DNA from 3 places in the Paenibacillus sp. MT86 genome. Region 1 is predicted to be linked to each of the others. Evidence: predicted binding sites of a transcription regulator. Region 1 holds the regulator's gene; each other region holds the start of a gene.
The links. The regulator Rex, encoded in region 1, represses fermentation and respiration genes when NADH is low (regulators of the CRP and FNR family bind a similar motif). The targets are predictions, from matches to a motif close to TTGTGAAATATTTCACAA.
Positions count from the first base shown of each region.

Region 1 (4,246 bases):
ATTCGTACAAGTATGAGTATATCATATCTTATATACTTTTTCATGCTTGTCTGTGAAAATATTTAGAACAGTTTTACCAATTTATTTCTGTATGCGCTTACATGTTTATGTGCCAAAGAGGCATCCCTATGAGGGGACGCCTTTCATTTGTTTTCTTATTGATTAGGAAGAATAATATCATTTCCGATGGCGTTTCCGTCTTGAAAACGATAGAATCTGTAGCCGCGCTGACCGTTGTTTTCATATTGCAGCTGCCAGGCATACTCGCCTTCATACATTCCCGGCAGCAATCGCTTGATGACCGCACCCGGCATTTCGTTACGGATCTGGTCCCGCATCACGGCCTCTGACATGCCCGTATTCAATAACACCGACTGAACGGCATCTGTCCCTTCAACAGGAACGTTATCGTCCGTAAACTTCACCCAGACCATGCGGTCTTGATTGTCTTTATCTTTCCCGCTGACCACCCAATAGTTATTGTCCTCGCCCCATACCGATTTATAGGTCTTGTCGGACGAGACCAATTGGCCATGCTGTTTCGCTGCAAGGATCGCCATTCTTTCTTCATTCCACGTATCTTTCATAACATAGGAATAATAGAGCTGTAGGCCAAGCAATAATAGCAGGACGCCGGACACGCTCAGCAATATCCACTTCGTTTTTTTCTTCAAATCCGTCTTCCTCGCTCCCCTTGATTATTCCCTAGAGGGTTGTAAGACGCTCAAATGCACGCTGCGCTTCCCGGCGGATGCGTTCCTCGTCGAGAGTAAGGCTCGCGCCATTCTTCACCACCTGCTTGCCGTCAACCCATACATGCTCTACATCCTTCGCGCTGGCAGAGTAGATCGCGTGAGAAATATAGTCGGTCCGTGGAAGGAAATGCGCCTGATCCGTATTCAATGCGATCATATCGGCCTTCATCCCAACCGCGAGCATACCGATATCCTCAAGGAAAGCGGACTTGGCTCCGTATACCGTGCCCATTCGGAGCGCTTCGGAGGCCGGAATGGCCGTCGGATCCCCGCTTACTCCTTTATGGATCAGGGCAGCCAGCCGCATCTCTTCGAACATATCCAGGTTATTGTTGCTAGCAGGTCCGTCGGTACCGAGCGACACCGTTACGCCGGCTTTCAGCAGCGCAGGTACGCGGGCGACTCCGCTGGCAAGCTTCAAATTGCTTCCGGGATTATGCGATACGGCTACTTGATGCTTGGCCAAGACTTCGATTTCCTCATCGGTCAGATGAACGGCATGCGCAAGGAGCGTAGGACGGGAGAACATGCCCAGCTTCTCCAAATGGGCAACGGGGCGAAGCCCGTAATCCTTAACGTTCTGAGCCACTTCAGTTTCCGTTTCGGACATATGGGTATGCAAAGGCAGGTTCAAGTCATGGGATGCTTGAACGAATTTTTCGATGAAATCCGGCGGGCAGGTATAAGGCGCGTGCGGCGAGATCATCGTCGTAATTCTGCCGTCAGCCTTGCCATGCCAATCCTTCGCGAATGCCACCGCCTCATCCAGCTTCTGCTGCTGTACCTCGGGCGGGCATAAACCGATTACGCCGCGCGTCAGGACGCCGCGCATTCCCGAGTCCTGGACAACCTTCGCGACCTGATCCATATGGTCATACATATCCACAAACGTCGTGGTTCCGCCCTTGATCATCTCCAGCACGGAGAGCGATGTGCCCCAATATACGTCGTCTGACGTGAATTTGGCTTCCATCGGCCACATTTTTTCCTGAAGCCATACCTGCAGTGCCAGATCGTCCCCATAGCCGCGAAGAAGCGACATGGCGGCATGTCCATGCGTGTTCACCAATCCGGGCAGGAAGAACAGATGGGTTCCGTCGATAATTTCTGTCCCCTCTTCCACGACGGGCTCCTCCTCGCCCAGGTACGTGATCCGGTCGTTCTCAACCACCAGGTATCCGCGAAGCACGGATTGGCCTTCCTCCAGTACTGCAAACGTTCCGTTCTTAACCATCCACTTCGTTGTTGTCATGTGCTGCATCCTCCTTGCCGTTATCCAAATAATAGGCCAAACTTTGCAAATCCGTTGTAAAATCAGCCGTATGAATCCGGATATGGGCTGGGGCTTTCAGGATGGTTGGCGCAAAGTTCAGAATCGCCTCGATCCCTGAGGCGATAAGCTGATTCGCTACGTTCTGCGCTTCGAAATCCGGAACGGTAATAATCCCGATTCGAATGCCGTGCTCATGAACCGTCTTCTCCAGCTCTTCCATCGGCTGTACGACCAAATTGTTAATTTTCATACCAACTTTGGGAGAATACGAATCGAAAATCGCCACAATCTTCATATTATCCTTCAGGAATGCATTGTAATTCGATAATGCATGTCCAAGATTACCGGCCCCGACCAATGCGACATTGATCTTCTGGTCCAGCTTCAGAATCTGGCGAATCTTCTCGATCAGATAAGAAACATCATATCCGATCCCTTTCCGTCCAAAATCACCGAAATACGCCAGGTCCTTACGAATTTGAGCAGGATTGAGGTCCAGCTTCTGTCCCAGCTCCTGGGAGGAAACCGTGGAAACCTCCCTCTTCTGAAGCTCATTCAAATAGCGCAAGTATACAGGTAATCTGCGGACCACGGCTTCCGAAATTTTTTCCGATTTCATGCATGCTCCCCCTAATAATAGGTTAATAACTACATCTTTTTTTGTTGATCGTGCTTGGTTTCACTTTATTCCGCTTGGTTTCCCGCGCTTGCCTCTTCCTGCAGCCATTCCGAAATTCGGGGAACGATCCCCTCTGTCGGCATATGCTCCATCTTCGGCCCCGGCAAGGAATATAAGAAATACTTCCCGTAATAGGATTCAATGACCCGCGTATCGTACACGATCACGATCCCTTTATCTTGTGCTGTTCGCACCAGACGCCCAAACCCCTGTTTGAAACGAATGACCGCTTGCGGAACCGAAAGCTTCATGAAGGGATTCTTCTTCTGCTGCTGCAGCAGTTCGCTCTTGGCCTCGACCAAGGGGTGATTCGGCGGCTGGAACGGCAGCCGGACGATGGCAAGACAAGTCAGCGCCTCACCCGGGATGTCTACCCCTTCCCAGAAGGAGCTGGTGCCCAGCAGCACGGAAGCGCTGCTGTCCTGAAATCTTCGGATTAACTTGGTACGGCTGGTTCCGTCCATACCTTGTCCCAATACCGTGATGTCGCTTGATGCCAGCGCTTCTTTCAGCGGCTCGTGCACCTGGCGCAGCATCCGGTACGAAGTGAACAGGACGAGCATGCGGCCATGCGTAGCGACGGCCGTATCGGCCAAAGACTTCACGAGCGTATTCACAAAGAGTGCATCCCCGACCGATCCCTTCACGCTCGGAAAATCGCGCGGCACGACAAGAAGGGCCTGTTCCCTGTAATTAAACGGGGACGGGAGCTGAACCGTGTTCAGGTTCCCCGCTTCAGCCGCTTCCTGAAGACCCAGGTTTTCGATCATGAACTGAAACGATTTGTCCACCGACAAGGTCGCCGATGTCAGAATCACGCTTTGTTTCTTGTCAAAAAACAATTCCTTCAGATGAGCGCTCACGTCGACGGGCACGGCATACAACTGCAGCGATTTGCTGCGGAAATTGCCGTTCGCCTCCATCCAGTATACCGTGCCCTCATCGTTCAGGGCCATGAAGGAGCGCAGGTCTTCGCGATGCGAGGCCAGGTCCTTAAATAGGCCCGATAGGTCGGTTAACAGGCTGTCCGCGCTGTAGTCATCCAAATCTTCCTTCATTTCGGCGATCAGCTTATCGCCCTTGCGCACGACATCGCCCAGCGTCAGATGAATTTGATGCTCCAGTTCGGCCATCGAATCCCAATCCTTCGGCTTCTTAAGCGGGGACAGGCGGAGCGAGAATTGGCCGGCATCTCCCGGAGAAGCGTCTCCGCGTTCCGGAAGCAGTCCGAACAATTGATCGCTGAGCCGATCCCAGTTCTCTTTTGCGGTAATGAGGTCCGGATACAAACGGTCGATGACGGAAGACCATTCGACTGCCTTCTCGTGCGGCGAAGCTTGCAGCAGCTGGCGCAGAGCCGGGAGCTGCCCGCTTCGGCTGTCTTTGTACAAACGGGTCAAGGTATGGACCACCGAAAAATACTTCATCTGCAAGCCAAGGTGCTTGCCGGCGACATCCTCAAGATGATGCGCTTCGTCGATGACGAGGCGCTCATAGCTTGGCAGCAGCTGATGATTCGCCTTCACGTCGGTGAACAGC
Region 1 is NZ_CM179499.1:4,321,780-4,326,025, forward strand. Features, by position in the region: gene AC3RCL_RS19140 (cell wall elongation regulator TseB-like domain-containing protein) at 156-674, opposite strand; gene AC3RCL_RS19145 (amidohydrolase) at 706-2,007, opposite strand; gene AC3RCL_RS19150 (redox-sensing transcriptional repressor Rex) at 1,982-2,647, opposite strand; gene dinG (ATP-dependent DNA helicase DinG) at 2,713-4,246, opposite strand, start outside.

Region 2 (4,246 bases), 2.3 Mb from region 1:
ATGGCCATGCTCTGTGCCAGGGTACATGCGGCGACAAGGAAGAATACCGTCTTGGCGCCTTTGTATCCCAGCAGATCTTTTCCCATCAGTACTCCAGATGCTCCTTCTCATGTACCCGTTTGTGGAAAACGAAGTAACTCCAAATTTGATAGCCCAAAACAAAAGGCAGCAGCGATACGGCCACAATCGTCATAATCTTGAGGGAATACGGTCCGGAGGCCGCATTATAAATGGTCAGGTCAAATGCAGCGTTGATGGAGCTGACCATCACGCGCGGGAACAAGCCCACGAACACGGACGTTACCAAGAGTGCGATGACCGCGCCGGTCATCCCGAAAGCCCAGCCGTCCCGCTTGACGTTCATGAAATATCCGCCCAACAGGAATGCAAGCAGGGCCAGCACCAGCAGGACGGTTAACGCCACGCCGCGCTTCTCGAAGATATCGGTCATGAAATACGTCATCACCCCGAACGCCACGAACAGGGCCGCAACAGGAATCAGAAGTCTCCGGGCCATGCGGCGCGCCCGTTCCTGGAGATCCCCCAGCGTGCGCAGCGTCGTGAACATCAAGCCATGCAGCAGGCAGAGCATCACCATCGTCAACCCGCCGACCACGGTATAGAGATTCACGACATCGAAGAATCCGGCATGCAGCTGCATCTCTTCGTTAATCGGAAGCCCCTGGATCAGGCAGGCAAACACTACGCCGAGCAGGAATGGCGGAAGCACGCTTCCGGTGAAGATCGCTCCGTCCCATACCCGTTTCCAGCGGACATCGCCCACCTTGCCGCGGAATTCAAATGCCACGCCGCGCCCGATCAAGGCCAGCAGAAGAAAGACAAGCGGAATGTAGAACCCGCTGAACAGCGTGGCATACCAGTTCGGGAAGGCCGCGAACATCGCGCCGCCCGCCGTCAGCAGCCAGACCTCGTTGGCGTCCCAGAACGGGCCGATCGAGTTGATCAGCACCCGGCGCTGGGTATCGTTTTTGGCCAGCAGCTGCGTGGACATCCCGACTCCGAAATCGAAGCCCTCCAGGAAGAAGAACCCGATAAACAACACGGCGACGAGCACAAACCACAGTTCGTTAAGAGACAGCATTGTAGTCCTCCTTATTAAACGGATCGCTTGCGTGGTGATCGTCTTCCTCCGCCGCATACGGTCCTTTCTTAATGACTTTGATGAACAGATAGGCCATCACGGCTGCCAGCACCGCATAAATGGCGGTAAACATGATGAGCGAGAACAGGATCGAGCCTGCGCTTACGTTCGGCGAAACGCTGTTCTCCGTGGTGATCAGCCCGAATACCGTCCAAGGCTGGCGGCCGATCTCCGTCATGATCCATCCCGACGTGTTGGCGATGAACGGCAGGGAAATGCCAAACAGCATCAGTCTGAGGAACCATTTGCCGGCCTTCTCAACTTTTTTGCGCAGCATCAGCCACGCTCCGTACAATCCCATGAGGATCATGACGCTGCCGGCGGCCACCATAATCCGGAAGCTCCAGAAGGTGGTGCGGACCGGCGGAATATAGTCTCCAGGGCCGTATTCCTGCTCATACTGGGCTTGCAGCTCCTTCATCCCGATGACTTCGCCGGAAAATTTGCTGTAGGACAAGAAGCTGAGCAGATACGGGATTTTGAATTCCATCGTGTTCTCCTGCTTATCCGGATCGATGGCGGCGATGACCGTCCAAGGCGCGGGATCGTCGCTCGTTTCCCACAAGCTCTCGGCGGCGGCCATCTTCATCGGCTGCGTATCCACCAGATACTGCGCCTGCTGGTGGCCGAATACCGCAACCAGAATGGAGGTGATGAGACCCACCACGATGGCGATGTGGAATGATTTTTTGAAGAAATCCAAATCCTGCTTCTTCAGCAGTTTATACGCGCTTACCCCCGCTACCAGGTAAGCCCCGGTTGCCAGTGCCCCGAAGATCGTGTGCGGAAATTCCACCAGCAGCTGACCGTTCGTGATCAGCGCGAAGAAATCGTTCATCTCCGCCCGTCCATTGTTGATCTCAAAACCGACCGGACGCTGCATGAACGAGTTCGCTGCCAGGATCCAGAAGGCGGACATCAGGGTGCCGAAGGACACCAGCCAGATGCTGAGCAGATGGACCTTCTTGGATAACCGGTCCCACCCGAATATCCATAGCCCGATAAACGTCGACTCAAGGAAAAACGCCAGCAGGGCTTCGATCGCAAGCGGTGCGCCGAACACGTCCCCGACAAAGCGCGAGTAATCCGACCAGTTCATCCCGAACTGGAATTCCTGCAGAATCCCTGTCACAACCCCGACCGCAAAGTTGATCAGGAACAGCTTTCCCCAGAACTTGGCCATTTTCTTGTAGACTTCCTGGCCCTTGACAACATACATCGTCTCCATGATGGCGATCAGAAACGCCAATCCGATGGATAACGGTACGAAAATAAAGTGAAAAATGGTTGTCGATGCGAATTGAATTCGCGCCAGCATAACCGGATCCATAAAAGATACCCCTTCCTTTAGCTCACGTGATCACTTCAAATTTGATTCTTTTTGTATTGTCGCAGACCGCGTCCTAAAGGATTGTGATAAACATCACAATATAATGGCCGAAATAGGTGAAAAAGTTATCAATTTGTGACGAAAATCACTAAGTAGGTAATGGATTATGTGAGGATTATCCATGGGAGCGTGGCTTGCGGCATCCACTCACAGGCTAAGCCCAGTATTTACGCACCAAAAAAGCAGGTTAGCCATGTAGGCCAACCTGCTTTAATGTATGTGCCACCTTATTGAACCGGACCGATCTCCGTCTCGATGAGCTTGAATTCCGTCACGTCCGCAATCCCGCGATTGGTAATGCGGATCTCCGGAATGACCGGAAGCGCAATGAGCGAGAACGTCATGAACGGCGCATGGATGGAGCAGCCGAGCTGTTTCCACGCTTCCTCCAGGGCAGCGACTTCCTCGGCCACGACCTCGACTGGACGGTCCGCCAGCAAGCCCGCAATCGGCATCGCCACCTTCGCCAGCACCTGGCCGTTCTGCACCACGATCATGCCGCCTCCGCATGCTGCCAGCTCGTTCGCCGCAAGCGCCATATCCTCGGCGTTCGTGCCCATCACAAGCAGGTTGTGGCTATCGTGCGCCACCGTGGAAGCAACCGCGCCGGACTGTAGTGCGAAGCCGCTCGCAAAGCCGAGCGAGATTTGCCCGGTTGCGCCGTGGCGCTCGATGCATGCCAGCTGAACCACGTCTTGGCCCAGGTCCGGCTGGATGACGCCCTGCTCCACGGCGAGCACCGCGGTCATTTTGGCGGTACGGGCACTGTTCTCGATGACGCGCACCACGTTCACTTCCGTACGCGCCGCATCGAACTTGCTGCGCAGCAAAAAGTCGTCGGCGGTAAGCGAACGCTGCAGCCGAACCGATTGAAAGGCCTTTTCCGGATACGAATACGCCGGGAACGCCTTCACGAGACGGCCGTTCTCCGCGACCACTTCGCCGTCCGTGATCACCACCGAAGGCACCATGCTCTTCAGATCGTCAATGAGCAAAATATCAGCCGTTTTGCCTGGTGAAATGCTGCCGAGCTCCATATCCATGCCGAAATATCGAGCCACGTTGATCGTGCCCATCTGGATCGCCGTAACCGGGTCCACGCCCTCCTCCATGGCGCGGCGGACCACATGGTTCATATGGCCGAGCCGCAGCAGCGTCTGCGGATACACATCATCCGTGACCAAGGAGATATTGTCGGTACGTACCTTGTCCTCCGTTACCACCTTAATCACTTCCTTCACATCCTGCCAAGCCGAACCTTCGCGGATCATCAGATGCATACCGAGGCGAACCTTTTCCAAAGCCTGCTCTCTCGTTACCGTCTCATGATCGGAGCTGACGCCGGTTGCTAGATAGGCTTGTAGCATCCGGTCGTCCTCGGCCGGAAAATGCCCCGTCACCGTCTTGCCCGCACGCAGCGTGGCTTCGATCTCTCCGATCATGGTCGGATCGCCGTATACGACGCCCGGGAAGTTCATCACTTCGCCAAGCCCCGCGACGCCGGGCCAGGTCAGCCCTTCCTCGATATCGGCTACGCCCAACTGCGCCCCGGCATCCTCCAGATCGAACGTCGCCGGTACGCAGGAAGGAATGGTGGTGAACACCTTCATCGGCAGCTGCTGCCCTTCCTCGTGCATCCAGCGCACGCCCTCCATGCCGAACACGTTGGCGATCTCATGGGGATCCATATAAAC
Region 2 is NZ_CM179499.1:6,635,631-6,639,876, forward strand. Features, by position in the region: gene cydD (thiol reductant ABC exporter subunit CydD) at 1-86, opposite strand, end outside; gene cydB (cytochrome d ubiquinol oxidase subunit II) at 86-1,102, opposite strand; gene AC3RCL_RS30255 (cytochrome ubiquinol oxidase subunit I) at 1,089-2,492, opposite strand; gene ade (adenine deaminase) at 2,780-4,246, opposite strand, start outside.
Region 2: AC3RCL_RS30255 (cytochrome ubiquinol oxidase subunit I) is a predicted target of Rex. The motif match lies at 2,574-2,591, and genes of this name have one in related genera.

Region 3 (4,246 bases), 2.2 Mb from region 1:
TGTTTATCCCGTTTACCCTCTCCCAGACGGGGATGATGGTGAAATGGATTCGCGAAAAGCCCGAAGGCTGGATCGTCAAGCTGATCATTAACACCACCGGCGCATGCATCAGCTTTATCGTGACCATGATCTTCTTCTTTACGAAATTCGCCCAGGTGTGGACCGTGCTGATATTCCTGCCGCTGATCATCTGGATTTTCACCCGGATCCGCAAGCATTACGAGGCGGTAGCGGACCAGCTCCGGATTACGACCTGCGAGCCGGTTAAGCCGATTGAGGGGAATGTCATCATCCTGCCTGTGGCAGGAATCACGCATGTGGTGGAGAACTCGCTGAATTACGCCAAATCGCTGGGAGCGGGCCAAATCATCGCGGTGTACGTGCCGTTCGAGCGGGAGGAGGAAGTCGCCTTCCAGGAAAAATGGAAAAAGTGGCAGCCGGACATCCGGCTGGTGACGCTGCACTCGCCTTATCGGAGCATCATTCAGCCGCTGACGAAATTCATCGATACCGTGCAGCGCAAGGCTAGCGAATCCGACTATCAGGTTACCGTCGTCATTCCGCAGTTCATCCCCAAGAAGGGCTGGCATAATTTCCTGCACAATCAATCCAGCCTGCTCATCCGGGCACATCTCCTGTATCGGAGAGACGTGATCATCACGACGGTTCCCTACCATTTAAAAAAATAGCGGGCTTGTTCCCTGCTTGATTCATTACTGGGAACAGCCTCGCCCATCACGACAAAAAGCTGCGATCAACCGCTGCCTTTCATCAAGGACGGTTGAACGCAGCTTTTTCTTTAAGCCAGACGCTCGCCAGGCTTCCGGCATTAGGAAACATTCTGCGCCGAATGAACCTGTTGAGGAGCGCCGGCCGATGGCACAGGCGTCTGCTCGCCGCGCGGAGCGGCTGCGGCCTGTTTCTCCTGCTTTAAATAAACGGTTCCGTATGTCGCTCCCACAAATAACGCGCCGCCAACGAAATTGCCCAGCCATACCGGAATGAAGTTCATCAGATACTCGCCCCAGCTGTAATAGCCTTCAAAAATCGCGGCCGGGATGAGAAACATGTTGGCCACCACGTGCTGAAACCCGATGGCGACAAACGCCATGGTCGGAAACCAGATCCCGAGAATTTTGCCGCTCATCTGATCCGATCCGTAGGACAGCCATACGGCGAGGGCTACGAGCCAGTTGCACCCGATGCCCGACAGGAAGGCTTGCAGGAAGCTGTCGTCCAGCTTATGCCCGGCCATATCCACCAGTTTCTCCAGGTAAACGCCGCTGCCTGTCAGACCGGTCACATGGCCGAAGAAGTAAGCGACGAATAACGCTCCCAACATATTGCTGACCGTGACAAGCGCTAAATTCCGCATCATCTCCTTCGTGGAAATTCTCCTCTTGAATCTGGCCAAGGACACGGCCATCATGTTGCCCGTCAGCAGCTCCCCGCCTGCAAGCAGGACAAGAATCAGGCCGACGGGGAATACCGCCGCGCCTATAAAACCGGCAATCCCTCCCCATTCCGGAGACGCTCCGGCAATCACGCGTATGTCAAGCAAAAAGCCGAGCGCAATAAATGCCCCCGCAAGGAATCCTAATATCATCACGTTTATGGCGGAGTTATGCGCTTTTTTCACCCCGTTCTCCACGGTAATCTCCGCAATGCGCTCAGGTTTATGGTAAGCCATGGTCACTCCCTCATTTCTTCCGCATCCGCTTTGTCTACCTATCCGAATGCAGCTCATGATATTCGTGTTATCGTTACCAACATTGTAACGCAGCTTCTTTGGCAAGAACGTGAATTATATCACGATCGTGTCCGTCAGGGACGGACAGATGCAGATGTGATGTTCCGTATGCCTTGATCTGCTGACCACGCTGCAGCGAATAACATGGATCGGATTCGGTGTGGCCATTTAAGCGATATATGGATATAGGCACAGCACCCTGTCCATGGGTGGAGCTTCGGATCAGCTTTAGCGGGGTGACTCCTTTCGCTTCCTTCGAGGAATCGCATATGCCGAAAAAGCGGTGCCCGGGTTTCTCCCCGGCACCGCTCTTTTGGATTGTCTTTACCAGTACGAAGCCCGTTCGTGTTGGATACCATTCTGCCAGATTCGGCTTAAATGTATAGATTTTTACTCACCCGCTAGGCTTTGGCCGCAGTCTCTACCCTGACAGGCGCCTCTGTTTCCTGCACCGGCACCTTGGCGATCGGCAGCTTCATGCTGATGAATGACGACAGCAGGAAGAGCGCGCCTGCCGTAAAATACACCACGACAATGGAGGTTACCGACATATACCAGCCCGTCAGCCCGGAGCCGATGAGCAGCATGCCGGTAAATATCGGCGTCATCACGCCGTTCAGCCGGCCAATGAATTTCTCTTCCACCTGCTGCATCATCACCGCCATCAGGACCGTCTGGGCCATGGCCATCAGCACCCCGGTGACGAAGCGCATCGAGCCGGTCAGGATCGGCCACTGGGACAGCACCTCGACAAAGGTCGAGAGTCCAAGGAAGGCCAGCCCCGCGAACAGCAAGTAGGAACCTTTCACTTTGCCTGCAATCACCGCTGCGATCACACCGCCGATCAACATGCCCAAGCCCTCAAGCGCGGTGAACCACTGGACGCTGGACATCTCCAGCTGAAGACGCTCGGTAATGACGAAGATGTCGAGCGGCTGTACGAGTCCGCTGCCCAGCGCCAACATAACGTAGACTACCAGCAGCACCTTCAACAGCCGGCTGGAACCAATGTAGGCGAAGCCTGCCTTCATGTCCTTCACGAACGAACCGGCTGATACCGAGTCCTTGGAAGGTTCGTCCACGGTGGAAGGCAGAAAGGCCAACACGATCGCCGAAGCGCCGAACAGAATCAGCAAGCTGATTAAAGAGGCCTGCAATCCAAATGCTTGATAAATCGTCGTGCCTACCATAGGTCCCAAAATGATAAACAGCGACATCGAGGTCTGGGATAACGCCGTGGCCGCGGGCACATGCTCATCCGGCAAACACCGCTTGATGATCTTCATGGACGATGGCTGCGAGAATTGCGATACGACGGCCGAGACCAGCGTCACCGCAAACACGGCCTGCCAATATCCCGCATACACAACAAACAAAATAAGCAGAATGGATATGAAGCTTAAAATATCCCCCCATATCATCGTTCGCTTGGGACGCCAACGGTCAGCCAGTACGCCGCCAACCATGGAAATCACGAAGATCGGCGCGTATTCAATCACGGTCAGCAGCGATACGGCGACCGGGTCATGGTTGCTCTGCTCCATAATAAAGAACAACAGCGCCATATTGCGGATCCAGATCCCGATATTTTGCATAAAATCAGATACCATCAACAGCACGAACGCGCGGTTGCCAAACAAATGCTTCATACTCCATCCTCCTGTTAAAACCGACTATTCGGTTTATTTATAATTGCGAAAACGCCCTTTCCTGTTAGCTAAGAAAAGCGTTTTCGATAAATCCTCCTACCGCACCGTACGCTATGAACCTTCACCCGATAACACACCGTTCAAAAAGTACATCACGCTCTTGCGGTACAGCTGCCTTAATTCCTCCTGGGACCGTTCGAAGTACGAAACCGACAACCCGTCCAGCAGCGATCCGAAAATAACGGCTATTTCGTCGATATCCTCTGCCGCTATGCGTCCCTCGTCCGCTCCCTCTGCCAGAATTTCGCGGTAGAGCATACGCGGACCTTGCAGAATCGCCAGCATTTCGCCCACAATCGTCTTATTTTCCGGCTGGTTGATATAGAATTCCTCCGCGATTTTGGTGAGCGGATTCTGGAAGTCGTCAACCATGTGATCGGCGATCCCGTACAGCTTCTCCTCAAAGCTGGCGTAACCGGCTTTTTTGTCGTCCCAGGCTTCCATCCATTCCCGATTCTGCTTTGTCAGCAGCTTGACGAACAAATCTTCCTTGCTCTCGAAGTGATAATAGATGCTTCCCTTGCTGGCCCCCGTATACTTGACCAGTTCATCCATTGACGTTGCCGCATATCCGCGCTGGATGAACAGCTCCTTGGCTTTATCCAGAATCAAATCCCGCTTTCGCTGCGCTTTTTCTGATGACATCGGTGTTAGCACTCCTTGCGTTGGATTCAACAGTCCGCATCAACCAGCGGAAATCCGTGATCCGTAATAAAAAATGTATTCTGTCATGAATGAACTTCATCCCTCTTTAAAAAACCGACTGTACGGTTTAATCATACTGAAA
Region 3 is NZ_CM179499.1:6,568,111-6,572,356, forward strand. Features, by position in the region: gene AC3RCL_RS29960 (APC family permease) at 1-689, shown strand, start outside; gene AC3RCL_RS29965 (formate/nitrite transporter family protein) at 830-1,690, opposite strand; gene AC3RCL_RS29970 (MFS transporter) at 2,152-3,399, opposite strand; gene AC3RCL_RS29975 (TetR/AcrR family transcriptional regulator) at 3,511-4,104, opposite strand.
Region 3: AC3RCL_RS29965 (formate/nitrite transporter family protein) is a predicted target of Rex. The motif match lies at 1,798-1,815, and genes of this name have one in related genera.